Regions from separate parts of the Paraburkholderia sp. RL18-101-BIB-B genome, predicted to be linked through region 2. Evidence: predicted binding sites of a transcription regulator. Region 2 holds the regulator's gene; each other region holds the start of a gene.

Region 1 (4,098 bases), on a different contig from region 2:
CGCCCAACCACCTTCGGATCGTAGGGCAATCGGGTGATCATGGTTCCGTTCGTCTCGATCACTGCCGCTGTGCCGCGCTCCCCCACGGACAGGCCGTCCAGTAGAGCGCGGAAATAGTCGATGCTCAGCGTCCCAACCACGACACCGCCGAAAGAGCCGTCCGTGCGCGTAATCCGGCGACTCAGGGCAATCGTGAGCGCGCCGTCGCGCAGCCGCGACGCGTAGGGTTTGCTGATGTAGAGGCCGGTGTTGCCGCTGTCGCGGTGAAAGCTGAAATAGTCACGGTCAGCGAAGTTCCCGACCCGCGCCGGTATGAATCGGGAGTCCAGGACGATGTCGCCGCGCTCACTCATCACGAATATGGAGCCGAGGTACTTACCCGAAGCGGCGCGGTCGAACAACACCCCGCTTCGGATCCTCGGGGGGAGTGCCATCACCTGCGGATCCGCCACCCCGTCCGCTACCGCTTGCAGCGAAAGATCGTAGAGCTCGATGTTGCGAGCGATGTCCCGCTCGATGACGAGCATCAGGTTCCGTGCATTTTCCTCGGCGTGGTTGTAGGCATCGTTGCGTGACTCGAAAAGCACCCACGCGCAAAGGCTGCACGTGAACAGCGTCAGCAAAACACCACAAACGATCACACCAGATGGCGACAACACCCGCGAGGCGGCTGACGAAACGGATCGGCGCACAGAAAGCGATAGTGACGAACGCATGGAGCCTCATGAGACGAATTCATCCGCACGGTCTGAACAAACGTTGCCGCGCGCACGGGGCGGCACGGGTGCCTTCCGATAACAAGCCATCGTCATTTCTCGCGGCGCACGAGACCCCAAAACGACTCTGATTATCGCCGCACAGGATCTGACAAAATCATTACTTGAGTAATTTACTGGAACGCCAAGAGGCCGCCTTTTCAAATACCCGAGGCGACACTTGCCCAGCCACCGCAGGCGAGATGGTATCTGCGGACAATCATTTGGACGCCGTGGGATGATAAATCGTATTCGACCGGTGGCAAGGGATGTCAACGCAGATAAGGACCGTTTCACAGTTTTCCTGATGGACGGCGGCAAGTTGAAAATCCCCTTCCAACGATTTACCAGACTGCTCGCCGCATCGCGAGAGCAAAAGGCAAGCGGTTCGTGTGAACGCCGATGTCCCGGCAGCAGCGACGTTTCTTCGACGCCCGTCGAGTACAGGATGAACGGCCAGCAACTCCCCCGTCCTCGTAAATGCGGATATCGTGAGCCAAGCTGTGCACGTAGAGCGTGCGCCGCGGGTGCCCGTTGTCAAGCTGAATGACTGTGGCTCTCACCTGGCGCAAACGTCACTTCCAGAATCCGTCTGTCAGAAGCGGCCGATGTGACGTGATCGGATCGGCGTTCTCGCTAGATTAGACGTCAAAGAATCAAACACGCACCGAACCGGGGCCGCGCCTTGCCGCAGCCGCGGCCAGAATTTCGCGGATTGAAGCGAGTGACCGCTCGGCAGTCGCAGTCGATATGCGTGGGCCCGACTCGCCGAATATTGGCGGCCTCAGACCTAGGCATCGGCAGACACGAGACACATAGGGCTTTGTCGGGCCGCCGCACCGCTCAGCGGCCGCGCCAAGGGCGGCCTCGCCGACCTGCTCCCGCATCCAGGCGAGCGTTCGGCGATCCTTGTCGTTAAGAATACGAATCAGATGTTCCATATTGCCGACCCTGTATATATAACCAGTACTGTTAATATATACAGTATTGCTGCTGCGTTCAAGGTGAAAGTAGCGGTTCCACCGCGACCGCCGCCGATACACACTGCACCGGCGAACGGCACAACCGATCACCACCGCCGGAAAGCGATGGCCATCATAGAGTGATTTCGTATTTTTCATCGCCGATTTACGCGGCCACCGCAGCAACGTGACAAGGCCCCTACGATGATTGACCGGCGTTCGACTAGTGAGAAGGAGAACTCGACAAACGATAGCGTCGACTCCGAACCGTTTCGATCATTGTGTCCAATGGTCGAAACGCGTCGCGGAGGAACTTGATATGGACATCGACCGTGCGCTCACTGGCATGGGGTTGTGCCATCCAGACCTCCTGGACAAATGCGTCACGGGAAAGTACCTCTCCTGGATGCGCCAAATAAAGACGTAGGAGCTTGAATCCTGTCGGCGACATAGTGACAGCAACTTCTCGGTCCTCCCGCCGTACGAATACTCGATGTGACGTGAGCGACACGGTGATCCCAGGGACGCTCAAAAAATATCCTGGGAGTTCACGTTTGGTTGTGGGCGCAACATAACCTGTACACGGGCAAACAATTCCCTTGTTGAAAAGGGCTTGACGAGATAGAAGTCCGCCCCGGCATCAACAGAGACAGTCCCGTCATGTCAGGCAACGTCCAGCCAAGAATCACAGCCGCCGGCAACCGCTCATCAATTAACTCCTTCGCCTTTTTTCCCCGTGAATGCAACCAGGTCGATGCCCCGCTTCCTGTGCATGTAGCCATAGCAGTTCGGCTATCGAGGGATCATCTTCAACAATCAGAATTTCAGACATGTTGCTGGCCGAGGATCAGCGCGAGAGGTGGATTCGGAGCTACAAAAATCTGCCAGAGTTTATCCGTGAGAGGCGTGATGATAACCGCTGCCTTCCAGTTAATTGCGAACTGCAACTTTTTTTTCGACATCTCCTGGACACATTTATCGGAGAGCCAATTTTGTCGGCTTTCTGAAGACATGTTTGGTAGGTCCTGTTGACGCGCCATCGCGAATTGCAAGCCAATATTCAGGTTTCTGCCGCTAAAGTTTCACTCAGGGGTGTTCCAATTCGCCCTGCTTTAAAGGCAGTCGTGGCAGTTGCACTTCTAATAACATCCCAGGCAAGCTCCGCACGTAGTTGAAAGTGAACGCGCTGCACCGCGCAATCGGAGTTTGCTCTGAAGGGCGTATACAACCAACAGGGGCTCCCCCACAATGTCGGTCAACTCAACAAGTCGCACCACCACTCTTCTTCTAACTTCGATCGCGGCAGCCTGCGTGCTGACCGCTTGCGGAGGTAATGACAACTCTACACCGGCGGCCAGCAACGCCCCCACGCAGACATTCGCGGGCGCCGTCGCCGCCGCCGGCTTCGTGCCGGGCAGCACGACTGGCGATCCAATCCTCAAGGCAGGCTACTACGCTGGCGCGACCGTGTGCGTCGACGCGAACGGCAACGGCAAGTGCGACGGGGCTGAAACCATCGCGACAACCGACAGCACGGGCCATTTCACGCTGAAAACCAGCGGCAGCGGCCAACTGATAGCCGACGTGAGCACCAAGGCCACCAACACGGCGACCGGCGCAGCCGCCCCGAGCCACATGATCCTGCGCGCCTCGGCGGCACAGATCGCCGACCAGGGCGCGACGAACGTCGTGATCAGCCCGATGTCGAGCGAAGTTCAGCGTCTGGTTGAAGCGAACGGCACGACCTACGCCACCGAGAAGGCCAACCTCGCGACGCGCCTGAGCGGTCCGGGTGTGGCCGCTTCGGCAGCGACTGTCGCGGCCGCCGACGTGCTCGGCGACGTGAACAAGCTGTCGGGCGCCGAGCAGTCGGCGATCCTCTTTGAAGACAATGCACTGACGAACCGCTATACGTACGCAACGACCAAGCTCGATCGCGGCGACATGTACCCGGATAACCTCGCGGTTGCGGGCGGCGATCCGTCGCTCGTCGGCAAGGCGGGTGTGACCTCGACGACGGCCGTTGTGCCGACACAGACGCAGACGCCGATCACGTTCGCGCAGTCGCAGCAGGCTGCGTTCAACGTCGAAGGCATTCCGCGCTATGACGCGGTCTTCATTGTCATGCTCGAGAACCGCTCGATCGGAACCACGACGGGCGGCACGATCGGTATCGAGGGCTCGGGCGACGCACCGTACATCGCCGGCAACCTCGACTTCACGAGCGGCAAGTGGAACCAGGCGACGACCTATTACTCGACCGGCAACCCGTCGGAACCGAACTACACGGCGCTCGGCGGTGCGGACGACTGGGGTATCACCGACGACAACTGGTGGGGCTGCGGCGTAGACGCTTCCGCGCTGAAGGACACCGCGTTCGC
Region 2 (4,098 bases):
GCCGAGCGCGGAAAAGAAGGTGAGCCGATACGACGCGAGCACGCGCGGCGAACTCACCGCCCGCACGAACTGGCTCCAGTCGAGCGTCGCGGTCTTGAGAAAGGTCGCCGCAAGCGGAATCAGCACCACGAGGCTCAGATAAGCCACCGTGATGCCGAGTGTCAGGCCAAAACCGGGCAACGCGCTCGGTTTTCGGAAGGTCAACGTCGTCATGCTCGTTACTCGTTCAGGTTGATGCTCGTGTTGCCGGCCGCCGGGCCCTGGCGGCCAAAAGCGCGCCCATGGGCGCGCTTGGGAGTGACGCGTTGCCGCGCCGCTTCGTTGCCTATGCCGGTTCCGGCATCGGCAGTGTTATTGCGGTTGATAGATCGAATCGAACACGCCGCCATCGGCAAAGTGCGTCTTCTGCGCGTTGGCCCAGCCGCCGAACGAATCGTCCACCGTGTACAGCTTCAGCTTCGGAAACTTGGCGGTCAGCTCAGCCGGCACCTTGTTCGAACGCGGACGGTAGAAGTTCTTCGCCGCGATCTCCTGCCCTTGCTCGCTATACAGGAAGTTCAGATACGCTTCGGCGACCTTGCGCGTGCCGTGCTTGTCGACGACCTTGTCCACCACGGCGACCGGCGGCTCCGCCAGAATGCTGACCGACGGCACCACGATCTCGAACTTCTCCGGACCAAATTCCTTCAGCGACAGGAATGCTTCGTTTTCCCACGCGATCAGCACGTCGCCGATACCGCGTTGCACGAAGCTGGTGGTCGCGCCACGCGCGCCCGAATCCAGCACGCCGGCGTTCTTATAGAGCTTGCCGACGAACTCCTTGGCCTTCTGATCATTGCCGCCCGGTTGATGCTCGGCATACGCCCAGGCCGCGAGGTAGTTCCAGCGCGCGCCGCCCGAGGTCTTCGGATTCGGCGTGACGATCGACACGCCCGGCTTGGTCAGATCGTCCCAATCCTTGATGTGCTTCGGGTTGCCCTTGCGCACCAGAAACACGATCGTCGACGTGTACGGCGACGCGTTATCCGGCAAGCGCTTCTGCCAGCCCTTGTCCAGCAAACCCTTGCCGGCCAGTGCGTCGATATCGTATGCAAGCGCCAGCGTCACCACGTCGGCCTGCAGGCCGTCGAGCACCGAGCGCGCCTGGGCGCCCGAGCCGCCGTGCGACTGCTTGAAGGTGATCGTCTCGCCCGTCTTCGCCTTCCATTCCTTGCCGAACGCCTGGTTGACGTCCTGATACAGCTCGCGCGTCGGGTCGTAGGACACGTTCAGCAGCGTCGTGTCGGCGGCGTGCGCCTGCGCCATCACGCCGAGCGCGCCCGCCGCGCCCAATGCGAGTGCCGCGATCAGTTTTTTCGTCCTGCCTGCCAGCCCCGTACCTTGGTGATCCATGTCAACTTTCTCCGCGTTGTGTCCGCTGAAACAGCGTGTGGTGTCTTTTTACGTCGCGGTCACGTGCACATGAGCGCCAACTGGAGGCCAGTCTATCGAAGGGCTTTCATCATTAAAAATAATGTTTCTTCATTCTTTAATACGCAAAAGTGGTAATGACAGCTGGATAAGGCGTTGCGGCAGGAAAACGGGTGTTTGAGCGTCGCTTGACGGCGCTGGAACGACACCCTTCACCCCGAACTTAAAGTAAAGCTTGAATTGCGCCGAATACTGTATAAAAATACAGTCACCTGTTCATACATACAGTGGCGCCATGACCAAACTCACCGCACGACAGCAGCAGGTTTTCGATCTGATCCGCAGGGCTATCGAACGCACCGGCTTTCCGCCCACCCGCGCGGAGATCGCCGCCGAGCTGGGTTTCAGCTCGGCCAACTCGGCAGAAGAACATCTGCGCGCGCTGGCTCGCAAGGGCGTGATCGAACTCGCGGCCGGCGCATCGCGCGGCATTCGCCTGCTGGCCGGCCCGGAAGACTCGCCGCACCAGTTCACGCTGCCGCACGCCAGCATCATGCAACTGTCGCTGCCGCTCATCGGGCGGGTTGCCGCGGGCAGCCCGATCCTCGCGCAGGAACATATCTCGCAGCACTATGCGTGCGACCCGGCGCTGTTCTCGAGCAAGCCCGACTACCTGTTGAAGGTGCGCGGGCTGTCCATGCGCGACGCGGGCATCTTCGACGGCGACCTGCTCGCGGTACAAAAGCGCAGCGAAGCCAAAGACGGCCAGATCATCATTGCCCGGCTTGGTGACGACGTCACGGTCAAGCGCCTGAAGCGCAGGCCGAACGGGCTCGAGCTGATCGCCGAGAACCCCGATTACGAAAACATCTTCGTTGAAACCGGCAGTGCGGAGTTCGCGCTGGAGGGTATCGCCGTGGGGCTGATCCGCCCCGGCGAGTTTTAACCCTCTCGCCCGTTCGACAAAATAAGAAGCCGCGCCAACGTCGCATCAACGTTGCATCGCCTGGAGAGTCTCATGGAACGTCTTGCCCGCCTGCTGCCCTTTCGCCAGTTCGGTCGTCTGCGCCATCTTCGCAAGCTGGTGCCCTGCTCATTGATCGAGGCGGCCACGCTCGGCACGCCGTCGCTGTTCGACTCGCCCGAGGCCGCGCCGAGCCTGCCGTCGTCGATGCCGGCATTTGCCCGCGTGTCGTTGAATTCGGGCTTGAATACGGCGGAACCGGCGCGTCGCGCACCGGTGCGGGTTTATCACGGGCCGTCGCGTCTGATCATGGTCGGCACGATGGACGCGGTTTGCCGCATGATCGACCGCTGCATCGCCGATGAAGCCAACGTGCATGGGGCGGTGTTCGAGTCTTGATGGGTCTTGATGTGTCTTGAACGGGACAGCGAGAGATGTATTGCGTGGGATCGTTTTCGCGTGGCTGCGGTCCACGTTAGATCACACCTGATGGAGAGTCCCACTCGATGGCAGTTTCAAAACGTACCAAACGCAGCAGCAAGCGCGGCATGCATGGCGGCGCCGCCCGGCCGCTGATCGTCACGCTGATCGTGATCGTGGTGATCGCCGCGCTGGGGTTTGCTTACGCGACACCGTACATCGCGCTGAACAATCTCAAACGCGCGGCCGATGCGCGCGACGCGCAAACCGTCAATCAGTATGTCGACTTCCCCGCGTTGCGTGAGAGCCTGAAGGAGCAAGTCGCCGGCTTGCTGACACGGCGGCTTGGCGCGCACAGCAACGGCAATCCATTGGCCGCCATTGGCGCGATGATCGGCGTTGCGTTGATCGGTCCGCTCGTGGATGCGTATGCCACACCGGACGGCGTGGCGGCCTTGCTGAACGGCATGCCGCCGCGCGGCGATCCGGGCGAGCGGCCACCCGCGCCCCCGGCCGCGAATAATCCGCCGGACGCCGCTGCGACCGCACCTGCGCCTGCAGCTCCCGCAAACGGCAACGCGGCCAATGTCAACTCCGCGCCACCGCAACCGCCGCAAACCACGGCGGGCTATCGCGGCCTCAACGAGTTCGTCGTCACGTACCAGCATGGCGCCGGCGACGCGCGTTACTCGGCGATCTTCCAGCGCGAGGGCGTATTCACGTGGAAGCTGGCCGCGGTCAACCTGAACGAGTGATCACCTGATGCCGTCAGGCCGAGGCGGCCGGTCACGTGACTAGCCCGCCTCAAGCCGCCGCTTGCTGCTGCTCCTGCGCTGAAGAACACGCCACCAGAATGCTGCACGAGACACGGTCGAGCAGCGGCGTATTGCCCGCGCCCATCCACCATCGCGACAAACCCGTGCGGCAGCGGTGGCCGACCACGACCAGGTCGACATGCAATTCATTGGCGAGGTTGGCAATCTCGTCGATCGGATGGCCGAACGCGAAATGCCCCTGGGCGCTCACGCCTCGCTCCGTGAGCCAGTCCACGCCTTCCTGCAGGATGTCGCGCGCGGTCTTTTCAAAACTGCCGCAGGCCACGTCGGTCAACAGGCCCGCGCTTTGCGCAATGCTCGAACGCATGTCGACGACCGACAACAAGTGCGTTTCCGCTTTCAGATCCAACGCCAGGTCGGCGCCGCAACGTAGTGCTTTGCGGCCTTCACGCGAGCCGTCGTAGCACAGCAGGATTTTCTGGTAGCTCGCCATGATTTTTCTCCCTTCGCGCGGGACGCGCGATCTGA
Region 3 (4,098 bases), on a different contig from region 2:
CGCAGATGCTGCTCAGCGTTAGGCGCGAGGTCATAACCGCACTCGTGCACGGGCCTGCCGACGCGGATAGCGGTCATTGTGTCTTGCAGCGGCTTCCGCGAACGCACATGCATTACCACGTTGCCCAGTGCAACCACCGGCACATCCAGATTGCGGGCAACAAACTCCACTGCGCCTCGATGAATATCGTCCATTGCGCGCTGGTGTAGTACGAGGCCTGCCCAGGCTCTTCCCGTGAACGTGTCATCAAGCCACTGGAGCTGTGCCGCCAGCGGGTCCTCTTTCGCCGGGAAGTCGGGGACAAGTATGGCAAGGCAGTCCGGCATGCCGAGCAGATGTCGATACTCCTTGTCAGGCCGCGACAGGTCCTGAGGCGTGAGCCGATATTCGCCTTTTGGCGCACGCGTTCGAGCAAGCGTAATCAGTTCAGAGAGGTTGCCGTAACCCTCGCGGTTTTTAGCTAGGAGAATCAGCCCGAACGCTGGGGACCCGTCAGCTTTGACCAAGCGAAAGTACGAACCAACTATAAACGGCAGCTTTGCTTCCTTTGCAGCGACATGCGCACGCACAACGCCGGCGAGCGAGCACTCGTCCGTGACTGCAAGGGCTGAGTACCCTAGCTGCGCCGCTCGCTCAGAGAGCTCTTCCGAGTGGGAAGCACCGTGCAAGAACGTGAAATTTGAAAAGCAGAACAGCTCTGCGTAGTCCGGCAGCGTGGAAAACGTGGAATCCATGACGGTCATCCAAACAGGCCATGAAGGAACCAACGCTGGTCTTCTTCTGCGTCGCGACTGCTTATGCGTTCACGATAAATCCAGTAGCAGCTTTGGTCCTCCGCCTGCGCGACAAAATAATCCCGCGTGACCAACTCCCCATCAAACCAACCGCTTTCGATGCGTTCGCCTGGCGATACCATGCGCAGCGTTGAGCCATAAAACGGACGGTGCTGGCGCGTCAATAAGCGGACCGGGTTGTCCAGCATCCAGGTCGGTCTTGGAAGGCCGAGCGGAAGTGCTTCCTGCTTCGACTTGAGTGTCACCGGCACCCAACGGTTTGCGACCTCCGGGCGATGGTCGGCAGTCGGTGCGGGGCGAAGAACGTTGTCCTCTCCGAGCCGCGCAACAAGTAACTCGAGAAGCCGCGCATGGTCTTCCTTCGAACCTCCCGGCTCCGGGAATAGCGTGTCAGATGCCGGCGCTGCGGATTCCACTCTGGAGGCATCGAGTCGCAGCGCGATGACGGGCGCAGCCAGCTCAATGCGATGCAGCCGCTCCTTGAGCAGCCTGACCAGATGCTCCTCTTTCCACGTCGGCTCGCCCAACGCAATTTCAATCAACGCCGGTTCGATGGCGTCGCGCCCACGTTCATGCTCGAGCAGCAGCTTAATCGCCGTGACCGCCAACTGCTTGGCGCAAAGCCAGCCGCACAATTGCACGATGAGTCGATGCGCACCGAACACCGCACCGTCGGCATGCTCGAGGCGGTCCGGCATTTCAATGCGTGCGGAAAAAGTGGGCGGCAGTTCGAGCCAGTCAAACAGCTCGGGAGCCGTGCCGAACGCGCGGTCGAGCGAATCAAGCAGATGTTCGCCACATCGCCGCTGCAGGCCAGCGCGTGGCAGGCGTCTTACGTCGGCAATGGTTTCGCATCCGAGTCCGGAGAACCAGTCTCCGAACGGACGAACCTCAGGAACGGCCATCATCGGCAAAGCGGCCAGCCGTTGCTCAAGCGATGCCAGCTTGAGCACGCGCCGGTTCCCGAACTTTGCGAGCAGCCAGCCACCCTGGCCGGTGGGTGCAGCGCTGATGCGTGCGGTAAGTCCGAGCGTCCCAAGGACCGCTTTCGCTTCCCTGCACAATGCAAGCAGTCCGCCGAAAAGTCGCAGACTCGCGCCGACCTCAACCACGACGGTCGCTTCGTCAAGCAAGGCGACCTCAGGTGAAAAGCGCATCAGGGCGATGCCCACCTCGCGCTGTGCTGCTGCCTCCCTGGCGACATCGCGCTCATGCATCTCCGTTTCCGGCGACAGTGTCAGCACTCCGCCGCGCTTCATCCCGAGGCGCACGCCAGCTGCACGTGCCGTGCTGTCTGTAATGACCACTTTGTCTTTCTCCAGTACTGCACTTCCGTGCGCGAGCTCAGATGACCACTTCGGTCGGAACACCTCGAGCGGCAGCTTGGGCAAGTGGACGGCGAGAAAGACGCGCATGTCGGGAAAGCAATACAGGAGTGGGTTGAAGGGGAATCGACAGAGGCTCTGCGCGCGCGGGCCCTCGTCGTTTGACAATGTCGACGGTCAGACCGTCGGCTGATGGTCTTAAAGCGAGCCGCAAAAGCGCGGGCGATGAATCCTGTGCGGCAGCCAGAGGCCTGACCATCACAAAAAGCGTCTCGGATGACTGCGCAGCCAGATGGAGGCGTCGAAGCGATGAGGCCTGCGCGTACTGCGTCCAAAAGATGAGCGCACCGCAACTGCCTGTCCGCAGAATCTGCTCAGCCGACCAGAGCGCATCTGCGGTCTTCTGCGCTTTCACCCGCAAGACCTGGTCAATAGGAAGTCCGATGTAGCTGAGTCCAAGCCCGTCCGGGGTGTGCGGCGGCTGCACAAACGCCACAGGGCGGTTGCCCGAACCACTGAGTGCCGGGCGCAACAGTCGCAATTCACCAACCCCGGCCTGCTGCACCATCAGGTCGATGAGCGCACCGACCGGCCAGCCCCCGCCGGGAAGCTCGGTCGACAGCGCGGGATAGCCGGTCTCAACGACCCGCCCACGGCCACGCGCGAGCTGGGACGCACGCCACAAGGACGGGTGTATCTCTTCGGCCGTGACGGTAGCGCTGGACATGTGGCAACAAAAAACCTGTATATTTATACAGTATCGTACACGCAAATTCGTAGGCGTGAACTGTCACTTTTATTTGAGGTAAGGGGGCTGCGCGGCATCCGTCGCTCGGCTTCATACCCTGCTTCCGTGTTCAGAGGAGGTCCATCATGAGAGCAGATGAATGGGTTCGGGAGGCCGAACGCGAATCGAAACTTGTGGATGCCTTGTACAAGGCACGTAGTCTGATTTCGATGCACAACGGCATGACCGTGCGGTGCGACGGCGAGGAATGGCCGCTCGATTTCGGCCAGGAGCTGAAGATGATTGGCGCCACATTGAAGATGGCCGGAGTCGAGACTCAACGCCTTAAGCAGTAGCTGCTTGCCGAGTCGCGCGAACTCGGCCAATCATCGAGAAGAATCGGTTCAGAGGTCCTTCGAGGTCAACAGATGCAAACTGAGAAATACCGTGGATACACGCTGTGGGGTCATGCCATCTTGCAGCAGGAAGGAATCCCACAGCCGGCGAAATCGCAGGAAGCGGCACGGTCACCCGCGACACCAAGGTCGTCGAGGTATCCGGGGTACTCGGCGCTTTCGATACTGACGAAGAAGCAGAGCTGGTAGGCCTTTCGTGGTGTCGGGCGTGGGTAGATAGCCACGGCTAGCGCGCAGGCTGCTGCTGCGACTCTTGTGGACTAACCTTCTGTAGCGCGGCCAGAAAGAAGCGCGTCAGTCGCCGAAGAAAAGTGTTTGTCGGAACATTGGCGCGGCCGATGGCCTGGTATCAAGAAGTTTCATCATTGCCACGACGCACTCTGAACACGTTCGAGCTCAAGCTCGCAGCAACTGCTTTCACGCAACGGCCGCCATCAACCAATGAGCCTGCGGTATGCACTTAGGTGCCTTAAGAGCCCCTGTTTGTCGCCGCGTATCTCGCTTAGCCGGGCGAGATTGAAGTGAGCGTCAGCATGCGCCGGGTCGAGTTCGATGCATCGCTCGTACGCTTCTACCGCCACATCGTAGCGTTTGAGTTCTTCGAGGACGACGGCGCGATTGAAATGCAGAAGTGCGTCGTCCGGAAAATGCTTCAGTGCTTGGTCAAACACAGACAGCGCCTCTTCACAACGCGTTTCGGCCTCGCATAGCAACACACCCAGGTTCGTATATGCATGGTAGTGCGGCTTCGGTGCCAGCTCGAGCGCCTTCCGGTAAGCCTGCTCCGCCCCGACAACGTCGGTATGAGTGAACTGTTCTCCGAGTGCAAACCACTC

What was found. The regulator LexA, encoded in region 2, represses DNA repair genes until DNA is damaged. The targets are predictions, from matches to a motif close to ACTGTATNNNNATACAGT.
Region 1: the regulator LexA is predicted to act here: its motif matches at 1,724-1,741, upstream of P0D73_RS47090 (CppA family protein).
Region 3: the regulator LexA is predicted to act here: its motif matches at 2,861-2,878, upstream of imuA (translesion DNA synthesis-associated protein ImuA).

The regions. Positions count from the first base shown of each region.
Region 1 covers NZ_JARESV010000039.1:62,037-66,134, forward strand. Annotated here, with positions in the region: gene P0D73_RS34970 (sensor domain-containing diguanylate cyclase) at 1-716, opposite strand, end outside; gene P0D73_RS47090 (CppA family protein) at 1,412-1,696, opposite strand; partial or broken gene P0D73_RS47020 (IS6 family transposase) at 1,808-1,876, opposite strand; gene P0D73_RS34975 (winged helix-turn-helix domain-containing protein) at 1,941-2,168, opposite strand; gene P0D73_RS34980 (hypothetical protein) at 2,542-2,730, opposite strand; gene P0D73_RS34985 (alkaline phosphatase family protein) at 2,966-4,098, shown strand, end outside.
Region 2 covers NZ_JARESV010000002.1:311,310-315,407, forward strand. Annotated here, with positions in the region: gene cysT (sulfate ABC transporter permease subunit CysT) at 1-213, opposite strand, end outside; gene P0D73_RS04385 (sulfate ABC transporter substrate-binding protein) at 352-1,392, opposite strand; gene lexA (transcriptional repressor LexA) at 1,706-2,356, shown strand; gene P0D73_RS04395 (hypothetical protein) at 2,429-2,773, shown strand; gene P0D73_RS04400 (DUF2939 domain-containing protein) at 2,881-3,549, shown strand; gene P0D73_RS04405 (universal stress protein) at 3,599-4,063, opposite strand.
Region 3 covers NZ_JARESV010000013.1:68-4,165, forward strand. Annotated here, with positions in the region: partial or broken gene P0D73_RS19755 (PHP domain-containing protein) at 1-734, opposite strand, end outside; gene P0D73_RS19760 (Y-family DNA polymerase) at 740-2,209, opposite strand; gene imuA (translesion DNA synthesis-associated protein ImuA) at 2,139-2,846, opposite strand; gene P0D73_RS19770 (hypothetical protein) at 2,993-3,202, shown strand; partial or broken gene P0D73_RS19775 (hypothetical protein) at 3,275-3,492, shown strand; gene P0D73_RS19780 (tetratricopeptide repeat protein) at 3,697-4,098, opposite strand, start outside.